2 regions of the Ruegeria sp. BJ6 genome follow, and region 2 is predicted to be linked to the other one. Evidence: riboswitches for the same ligand, from Rfam matches in the RefSeq annotation. Region 2 holds a riboswitch; the other holds the start of a gene.
The links. Region 2 has a riboswitch for cobalamin ahead of ACR0D6_RS17415 (DUF1636 family protein). Riboswitches for the same ligand answer to the same signal wherever they lie in the genome.
Positions count from the first base shown of each region.

Region 1: another riboswitch for cobalamin. It lies ahead of ACR0D6_RS05580 (DUF1636 family protein); the one in region 2 lies ahead of ACR0D6_RS17415 (DUF1636 family protein).

Region 1 covers NZ_JBQFSG010000002.1:68,545-73,062, reverse strand. Annotated here, with positions in the region: gene ACR0D6_RS05590 (NAD(P)-dependent oxidoreductase) at 1-912, opposite strand, end outside; gene ACR0D6_RS05585 (LysR substrate-binding domain-containing protein) at 1,034-1,918, shown strand; cobalamin riboswitch at 1,991-2,211, shown strand; gene ACR0D6_RS05580 (DUF1636 family protein) at 2,306-2,686, shown strand; gene cobW (cobalamin biosynthesis protein CobW) at 2,683-3,738, shown strand; gene cobN (cobaltochelatase subunit CobN) at 3,745-4,518, shown strand, end outside.
Region 2 covers NZ_JBQFSG010000009.1:130,130-134,647, forward strand. Annotated here, with positions in the region: gene ACR0D6_RS17400 (FecCD family ABC transporter permease) at 1-180, opposite strand, end outside; gene ACR0D6_RS17405 (ABC transporter substrate-binding protein) at 182-1,129, opposite strand; gene ACR0D6_RS17410 (ABC transporter ATP-binding protein) at 1,148-1,933, opposite strand; gene ACR0D6_RS17415 (DUF1636 family protein) at 1,930-2,217, opposite strand; cobalamin riboswitch at 2,389-2,596, opposite strand; gene ACR0D6_RS17420 (DUF6525 family protein) at 2,762-3,034, opposite strand; gene ACR0D6_RS17425 (DUF1826 domain-containing protein) at 3,031-3,666, opposite strand; gene ACR0D6_RS17430 (GTP-binding protein) at 3,663-4,518, opposite strand, start outside.

The DNA.
Region 1 (4,518 bases), on a different contig from region 2:
TTCCGGTTCATCATCCAGCATTTCGGTTGGAAATCCGGGGGCGCGGACGTCGATACCCGTTGCATCCTCGAGACGGCGGATGATGTTCGGAGATAGTTCGCGATCACCGTACCGGGCGATGCCGTCTTCGAAAATCTTGATCATCACCGGGTTCATCTCCAGCGGAACACCGGCCCGGTCCGCTACTTCCTGAAACAGACCGATATCCTTTTTAACCAGATCCATGGTGAATGAGATATCGCGCGAGCCGTTCAGGATCACCTGGCTTTCGGTTTCATGCACAAACGAGGTGCCAGACGAAATTTTGATGGCTTCATAGGTTGTGTTCAGGTCCATGCCGGCCGCTTTTGCAGTGACCAGCGCCTCGGCGCAGGTGATCAGGTTGGCGGTCGCCAGATAGTTGGTCAAAACCTTAAGGACGGAAGCAGAGCCCAGATCGCCGGTATGCAGGATACGGCGGCCCATCGTGGTCAGAAATGGCAAAATTTGTTCGAACGTCGCGCGATCACAGCCTGCGAATATCGAGATATTGCCGGTCGCCGCCCGATGGCACCCCCCCGAGACCGGGCAATCCACTGCCGCACCGCCGCGCTCGATAACCATGGCGCCTAGGCGTTTCGCTTCGGCCTCGTCCGTGGTGGACATCTCCATCCAGATCTTGCCTTCTTTCACCTCGGGCAACATCTGCTGCATGACTGCGTCCGAAGCCGAAGGCGACGGCAGACAGGTTATGACCGCGTCACAGTCGCGCATCAACTGCGCTGGATTGTCCGCCGCTTTCGCGCCACGAGCAACAAATTCGTCGACCAGATCCCTGTTCAGATCATGAACGGTGAGGTCAACCCCATTGCGCAACAGCGAACCCGAAAGCTTGCCGCCCACGTTTCCCAAACCTATGAAGCCAACTTTCATGCCTATTCCTCCCAGATTGGCCATTTGCGCATTCGCGATTCACACGCGGATTATCAATGCTGGATAAGGGCAACAGAAACGAATAATAACGGTCACAATCATAAAAAAATTTTGGTGATAAATGGACCGCCTCCCAAACCCAGCATGGTTGCGCAGTTTCGAATCCGCTGCGCGCCATCTGAACTTTACTGTCGCCGCGCAGGAACTGGGCCTGACACAAACAGCGGTTTCGCTGCACATAAGGTCACTTGAGGCTGAACTTGGGGAAAAACTGTTCACTCGCAATGCTCGCCGACTGGACCTGACCGAACTGGGACAGTCCTATGCGCTGACTGTCCGGCGAGCTCTGTCCGACATCGCTCTGAGTACCAACAGTCTGTTTGGACCGGCGACCCGGCAAAGCCTGACCATCAGGGCGGCCATTTCAACCGCCACCTATTGGATTGCAGCCGAGTTGCCTGAGTTCTGTCGCCAATTCCCTGATATTCCCGTGCGCCTTGTGTCCCATATCTGGAATGACAGCGTTGCTCCGGGGGACGTGGATGTAGAAATTCGGTTGGGATATGGCGACTGGCCCGGTGTGATCGCCGAAAAGCTCTGCTCTGAAACCATTGTGCCTGTCTGTCGTGCTGGCGACCCGCTCCCCGGGCTCAAAGACCTGCGAAACGGACCTCTGGTTCATATTCTGGGATATGAAGACAATTGGGCTAGATATTTCGAAGCCAATGGCCTCTCCGTTGCCGAAAATTCGGCCCGTCATTCTGTGGACACGACGGTGGCCGCGCTGCAACTGGTGATGGCAGGCGCTGGGTATGCCACCGTTCTAACCCGGTTTGCCCGCAACGCCATCGCGCAGGGCGCACCGCTGCAGTTGGTGGGGCCGCCGATTCCATTTGCCCAGTCGCATTACCTGATCCGCGCGACAACGGGATCGCAGCCGTCCACTCCTGCGCGGCTGTTTGAGGCTTGGTTGCAGGAGCGTTTGGCAACCCATGACGCTGACTGACTGCCTCAAGTCGCTTTTCGGATGCGGCGTGTCACAAGGGCGCCAGTACGCTTGACAAGCCCCCTGCCCGTGCCGCATGTCGCATGCGTTGGTGTCCATTTTTGAATGGATGAAAAGGGAATGCGTCAGCGGTTTTCCGTCAAACGCAGCCGCCCCCGCGACCGTGACCGGAGAGGGTGCCCAAAGCCACTGGCCCGCAAGGCCGGGAAGGCGGGACATCTGCCAGAGGATCCAGACAAACCGGGCCTCTGACATCCGCAAGCCGGGAGACCTGCCAGCAGCCGTAGATGTAACCGGGCGGGGTGTTCCGGTGCCGGGTCCATGTCGCGATACGTGGCCCGCATGAAACCCCGTCCCCCGCGAAGAGGATTTGGGGGGATGAGAGACATGACCGAGACCGCGCCAGTCGAGCTGCTGGTCTGCACCACGTGCCGTCGTGGGCTGCCTATCGAGGACGACGCGCAGCGCCCCGGCACCTTGCTGCACAAGGCGCTGGAACAGGCCGAGTTGCCGGACGGAGTAAACCTGAAAGCTGTGGAATGTCTGTCGAACTGCGATCAGGGCTGTTCGATCGTGCTGCGCGGCGGCCCGTCCCGCTGGACCTTTGTCTACGAAAACCTGAACGAAACCGACCACGTCGAAACCATCGTCGAAGGCGCCACCAAATACCTTGAGACCGAAGACGGTCTGGTGAAATGGCGCGAACGTCCTGAACACTTCCGCAAAAACTGTGCGGCCCGCATTCCCCCGATTGGAGCCCTGAAATGAGCAACCTCGAAAAACTCCCCGTCACTGTGATCACCGGCTTTCTGGGCTCGGGCAAGACCACGCTGGTGCGCCACCTGATGCAGAACCCGCAGGGCAAGCGTCTGGCCGTTGTGGTCAATGAATTCGGCGATGTCGGCGTCGATGGCGACATCCTGAAATCCTGCGCCATCCCCGATTGCCCGGCGGAGAACATCATGGAACTGGCCAACGGCTGCATCTGCTGCACCGTGGCTGATGATTTCATCCCGACCATCGAGGCATTGATGGCGCTGGAGCCGCGCCCTGACCACATCCTGATCGAGACCTCCGGCCTCGCGCTGCCCAAGCCGCTGCTGAAGGCGTTCGACTGGCCGGATATCCGCTCGAAAATCACCGTGGACGGCGTGATTGCTCTGGCCGACGCCGAAGCCGTGGCTGCCGGTCGCTTCGCGCCGAATGTCGAGGCTGTGGATGCCCAGCGCTTGGCCGATGACTCAATTGACCACGAAACGCCGCTGTCCGAAGTGTTCGAAGATCAGATTTCGTGTGCCGACATTATCCTGCTGACCAAACCCGATCTGGCCGGTCCCGAGGGTGTGGCCAAAGCGAAAGAGATCATCGCCGCCGAAGCCCCGCGCCCTCTGCCCGTCGTCGAGGTGGCCGAAGGAGCCGTTGACGTGCGCGTCGTATTGGGACTTGAGGCCGCCGCCGAGGATGACATGGACGCCCGTCCGTCGCATCACGACGGTCATCACGACCATGAACATGACGATTTCGAAAGCATCATCGTTGAGCTGCCTGAACAGACCGACCCGGCGGAACTGGTCGCCAATATTGAACGTCTGGCCAACGAGCTGAACATCTTGCGCGTCAAAGGTTATGCTGCGGTTCAGGGTAAACCGATGCGCCTGCTGGTGCAGGCCGTTGGCGCGCGCGTGCGTCACCAGTATGACCGCCCGTGGGAACCCGGTGAAGAGCGTCGCTCGCGTCTGGTGGTCATCGCCGAGCATGACGACATCAAAGAGGCCCAAATCCGCGATATCCTCGTGGGTGTTGCCGAGGCCGCCGAGTAACCGCACATGCACGTCGTCTTCCGCGAAAGCCACGGGTTAGAAGAAACCGAGACCCCGACCGATCTGGGCCAGAGCCCGGCGGATCTGGTGGTGCTGTCCTTTTCGGACAGCGACCTTGGCGCTTTCGCGGCAGGCTGGCATCGCGGTGGCGGGCCCGAGGGGCGGATGCCGACGATGCGGCTGGCCAACCTGACGGCACTTAAGCATCCACTGTCGGTCGATACATATGTCGAACAGACGCTGGAAGGTGCGAAAGGTATCCTGATCCGCCTGATCGGTGGTGTACCCTACTGGTCCTATGGGGTGCAGCAGGTGCTGGCACTGGCGCAGGCCAAGGGCATTGCTCTGGCCGTGTTGCCCGCGGACGGACGCGAGGATACACGGCTGGACGAGTATTCCACCCTGCCCGTCTCAACCCTGCGGCGGCTGGCGCATCTGTGTGACACGGGCGGCGAGGTCGCAGCGCAGGCCGCGCTGGCCCAGATGGCGCTGGCGGCGGGATTGTACGCCGGTCCGGTGATGGGTGCCAAGACCCTGCCGGAATGCGGTGTTTGGTGCCCGAATCGCGGCGTGATACCGGTGGACAAGGCCTTCTCGGGTGATGCGAAACGCATCCTGGTGACGTTCTACCGGGCCTATCTGACCTCGGCCGACACGGCCCCGGTTGCCGCCCTGATCCACCGCCTCCGCGCACGCGGGTTCGACGCCGTGGGTCTGTTTGCGCCTTCACTGAAAGCTCCGCTTGCTGCCGATTGGCTGCGCGAACAGGTCGTGGCTCTG
Region 2 (4,518 bases):
CAGGTCAAATACGATCCGGTGAAGCGGCGACATTTCCCCATCACTTAGCCCCGTTCCAAGCATAACGGCAGTGATTGTGTCGGAGACCGGAATGGACGTGGTGCCGTAAATGGTTGAAATCAGCAAGAGGGCGGCCAGAACGACCGCCCCCAGCACAAGTGTAAGACCGGATCGGCCCATATCAGTTGAGACCCGGATGCATGGCCTGTGCCATTTTCGAGATCGCTTTGATGTTCGCGGGTCCGGGGGTCAGCTCTTCGTACCGCAGGCCAATCCAGCGCTCGTTCTTCACGGCGTCGGTCTGGGACATCACCGGATGTTCTTGAAGAAACTTGAACGTGTCCGCAGCCCCGTTTCCAGTTTGATAATCCAGCAGCACCAGAAATTCCGGATTTGCAGCGGCCACCGCCTCCCACGAGGTACGGCCCCAGCTGGTGTCCATGTCATGCGTGACATTCTCACCACCAGAGGCGGCGATCATCGCGTCAGGGATGGCGAATTTGCCCGCGGTAAAGGGCGCATCCGCCGGACCGTCCAGCAAGAAGACGCGCGGTTTGGGCAGGTCTGCGGTCTGAGCTTCAAGCGCGTTCAGCTCTTCCTTCCAGCCTGTGACCAACGCCTCAGCCTCGTCCTCGACATGCATGACTTTGCCCAGCCGCAGAACGTCGTCGAACAGCAGGCCCATGCTGGCCTCCGGGCGGTCCTTGTCCAGATGCACGCAACTTTCTGTCAGGATCATGGTCTTGATACCAAAGGGCTCCAGCGTGTCCGGCGTGACGTCGCCGCCCGGCTTCATGCCGTAATACCAGCCAGCGAAGAACAGGTCAGGTTCGACCGCAACAAGATTTTCGACCGTCGGGTATTTCGGCGCCAGTTCCGGGATGTCTCCGCGCAACTTGTCGAATTCCGGGCTGGTCTTGTACCAGCCGGTGATGCCGGTCAGACCGACGATCTTCTCCTGCAGACCCAGCGCAAAGGCCATGTCGGTCATGTTCATGTCATGTACGACCAGCCGTTCGGGCTGAGTTTCGAACACCAGCGGCTCGCCACAGTTGTCGACGCTGACCTCCTGCGCGGACGCGGCGCCTGCCATGGCTGTGACCAGCGCCACGGACCAGATGTGTTTCATTCGGGAATGCTCCTTGGTTTAGGTTGAGACTGTTGTTCTTCGGATATCCAGCGCTGGGATGATGCGGCCTTCGTGGTGAAAGCACAGGTAATCGACGCCAAACGTGTCGCGGACCCGTTCCGGGGTCAGTACATCGGCCACGGGGCCAAATCCCGTAAGCCGCGTGGATTTCATCAGCGCCACATGGGTGGCAAATTCGGGGATCATCACCAGATCGTGGACGATCATCACCACCGTGATGCCCAGTTCGGCGACCAGCGACAGCATCCTCCCCTTGGCATCCGGGTCCAGATGGTTGGTGGGTTCGTCCAGAAAAAGAAGTGATGGGTTCTGCGCCAAAGCCCGGGCTATATGGGCGCGTTGCCGCTCGCCCCCGGACAGCATTGCCATTCGTTTGTCTGCCAATGCATTCAGGCCGGTCAGGTTCAGTACCCTGTCCAGTTCTTCAGCGTGTTCTGCAGCCGAACGGTCGGCCCAGATCGGAATCTGACCCATCGCGACGTAATCCCGTAACAAAAGCCTGCCATCGGGAAGCTCTTGCTGACTGACAACGGCGATCATCCGGGCCCGGTCTTTGGCGGGCATCTGTTTCAGGCAGCGCCCCTTGACCAGAACGTCGCCCAGCACGATCTCAGCCGTCCCGCACAGCAGGTTCAAAAGCGTTGTTTTTCCAGCCCCATTCGGACCGGCAATTGCCAGTATCGCGCCCTCGTCCAACTCAAACGAGGCGTCCTGCAGCAGGACATCACCGTTGAGCGCATAGTATTCGAGGTCCCGCGCAACCAGAAAGGTCGAGGTCGTCATGATGGCTCCTCCAATTGGATCCCAGGCAAACGTGAAAGGGTTTTTGTAAAAAGTGGACCAGGCCGGTCGGAGGCATTGGTCCAGCCATCTGGGCTGTCGTGGTATTGCTGCGCAAATTTGGCCAGCGCTTCGATGTCTTCCTCGCTTTCAATGTCACCGAACAGATACTGAGCTTTACCGACGGCCTGAAATCCGACAGTTGTTGGCTGCGCGCAACCGGCCATACAGGCAACTGTGCGGATAGCGAATCCCGTGGGCAGCTTACCGGTCAGCGTATTGCGCATGGCCCCAACAGACAGTGCGCCGCGACAGGTCGAGCAGATCAGAAGGAAATGGTCAGGTGTTTCCGGCATTGTCCGCTCCGCTTAAAGCCAAGCGCGGACAGAAGGTGCCGATCATGTAAACACGTGTCAGACGTGCCATCAAAGCCTCCTTCCAGGACGCCCCGCCCCGGGTTGGTTAAACATGCGATGGCAGGTCTCCTGACTTGCGGATCGTCGCTTGGCCATCCTTCCCGGCCCTATTGGCCAGTGGTTGTTTGGCGTCGCTCACCGCTTACAGTTGCGGGGGCAGTTACGGACTTGGCACCGACAGGCGGACCGCACCGTATTCCCTTTTCATCCCCTGGGCGTACCATGGGGAACCATCTGTACCCTGATTGTCTTAGACCGGATGCCTTGTCAATCGGGACCTGAGTCAAAACCTATCAATTGCATCTTTTGCGTTCGGCGTCGTCAAACCGGTTCCATGAAAGCCATCGATCGAGCGGTGCCAAAAGCCGCATGTTTAACAACAACAGGCCGTGATGAATGAGACATGAGTTCTCCTTCACGTTCGGGACATGAGTTTGAAAACGGTGGATTGCCGGTCACGGGCAAGCGTTCTGGCTTCGGCTTCGCTTAGGGACCGAAGTGTTTCCTCCGCCGTGAGACCGCGGGCCCGCGACTTTGACCAAATGCGTCGCGCGGATGTGGGGGACCATGGCAAGGCTGCTTCGGACAACCAACGCCTCAACGGCGCCGGCAAGCCGTCAAATGCAGCCATTGGATCATCGGAACGCCGCTTGCGTCGTAGACTGCATTGCCCGAGATTCCGGCTCATGCTTCGTCGTCCGGGTCGAACACGGGGTCCAGCACCAAGACAAGCCGGGTCTGACCTGTACCCTCAATCGGCGGCGAGCGATGCAACAGCCCTGACGATGGCTGTTCGGGCCACAGCGTCCCCCGCAAGAGAATTGGAGCACCGGTTTCAACCGTGAACACATGTGCTGGATCCGTTCCATCCTGCGAAATGCCGTACTGTGTTCCGGTACCGCGATAAGTGCAAACCAACCGCGCGGTAATCGCATCGATATGAAATCTACGACAGGCGTTAGTGGTCACAACATCCAATCGCAGTCGCAGGAACCTTGCATTCATCAGATGCGAGAACATGTCAGCGAGGGAAACGATATCATCCTGAAGCCACTCTCTTTCCGGAGTGTCAGGCAATCCAGACGCGTCACAGAGATTCGCCAGTGCAGACCTGACCTCATGCGGAGTTAAAATGATCCGACCGCGTGGCAGAACCTCTGGATCAAGCTCGTTCAGCCAGCTTTGGACGTCAGCAGGTGCTTGCCTCCGCCAGATCGCAGCAGCGCATCCGGGTTGAAGAAACGTGGCGAATGACGATAGGTTTTCCGCGACCGCGACGCCAATGGCCGCGTCTTTTTCCAGCGTTTTGGCAAAGTTCATGCGGCATCCTCCACCCGCCGCCAGATTGGAAACGGGTCCGGATAGTCGGGCAATGTGTCGGGCCCCATGGCTGCAGCTGCAGGAACAAGACAGGCATCCAATCGCGCCTTCAAAGCCGGCCAGTCAATGCCCGCTCCGATGAAGACGATTTCCTGACGACGATCACCCCAGGGTTCTTGCCAGTGGGCCTGCATGTAGGCTTTCGCACTGTCGTGTGTAGGGCGCCGCTCCTCCGGTACCGACGCCCACCAGGTGCCCAGCGGTTTTACACTGGACAGCGCCCCGGCCAGCGAAAACTCAGCTACCCAGTCGGGTCGTGTCGAGATCCAAAAGTGCCCTTTGGCCCGGATCACCCCCGGCGAATCACCATTGAGGACTTTCAAAATGCGCTCGGGAACAAACGGAAGCCGTGCCCGGTATACATATGAGGTGACGCCATATTCCTCGGTCTCTGGCACATGATCGGCAAAACCGTACAGCTCCTTGGCCCACATCGGATGCTCATGAGCTTGTTCAAAATCAAAGAGGCCGGTGTCGAGAATTTTCTCGGCGGCGACTAAGGAGTGATTTGTCTCAATAATCTCGGCATCCGCATTCAGGCTGCGGATGATCTTGCGCGCTGCGTCGACCTTATCCGCCCCCGCATCGTTGACTTTGTTCAAAACCACCACATCAGCGAATTCGATTTGATCCGTGAGCAGATGGACGAGTGTGCGTTCGTCTTCCTCGCCCATCGTTTCGCCCCGATCCCGCAGGAAATCATGAGAGGAATAATCGTTAAGGAGATTTACCGCATCAACAACTGTCACCATCGTGTCCAGCCGTGCCACGTCAGACAAGCTGTTGCCGAAT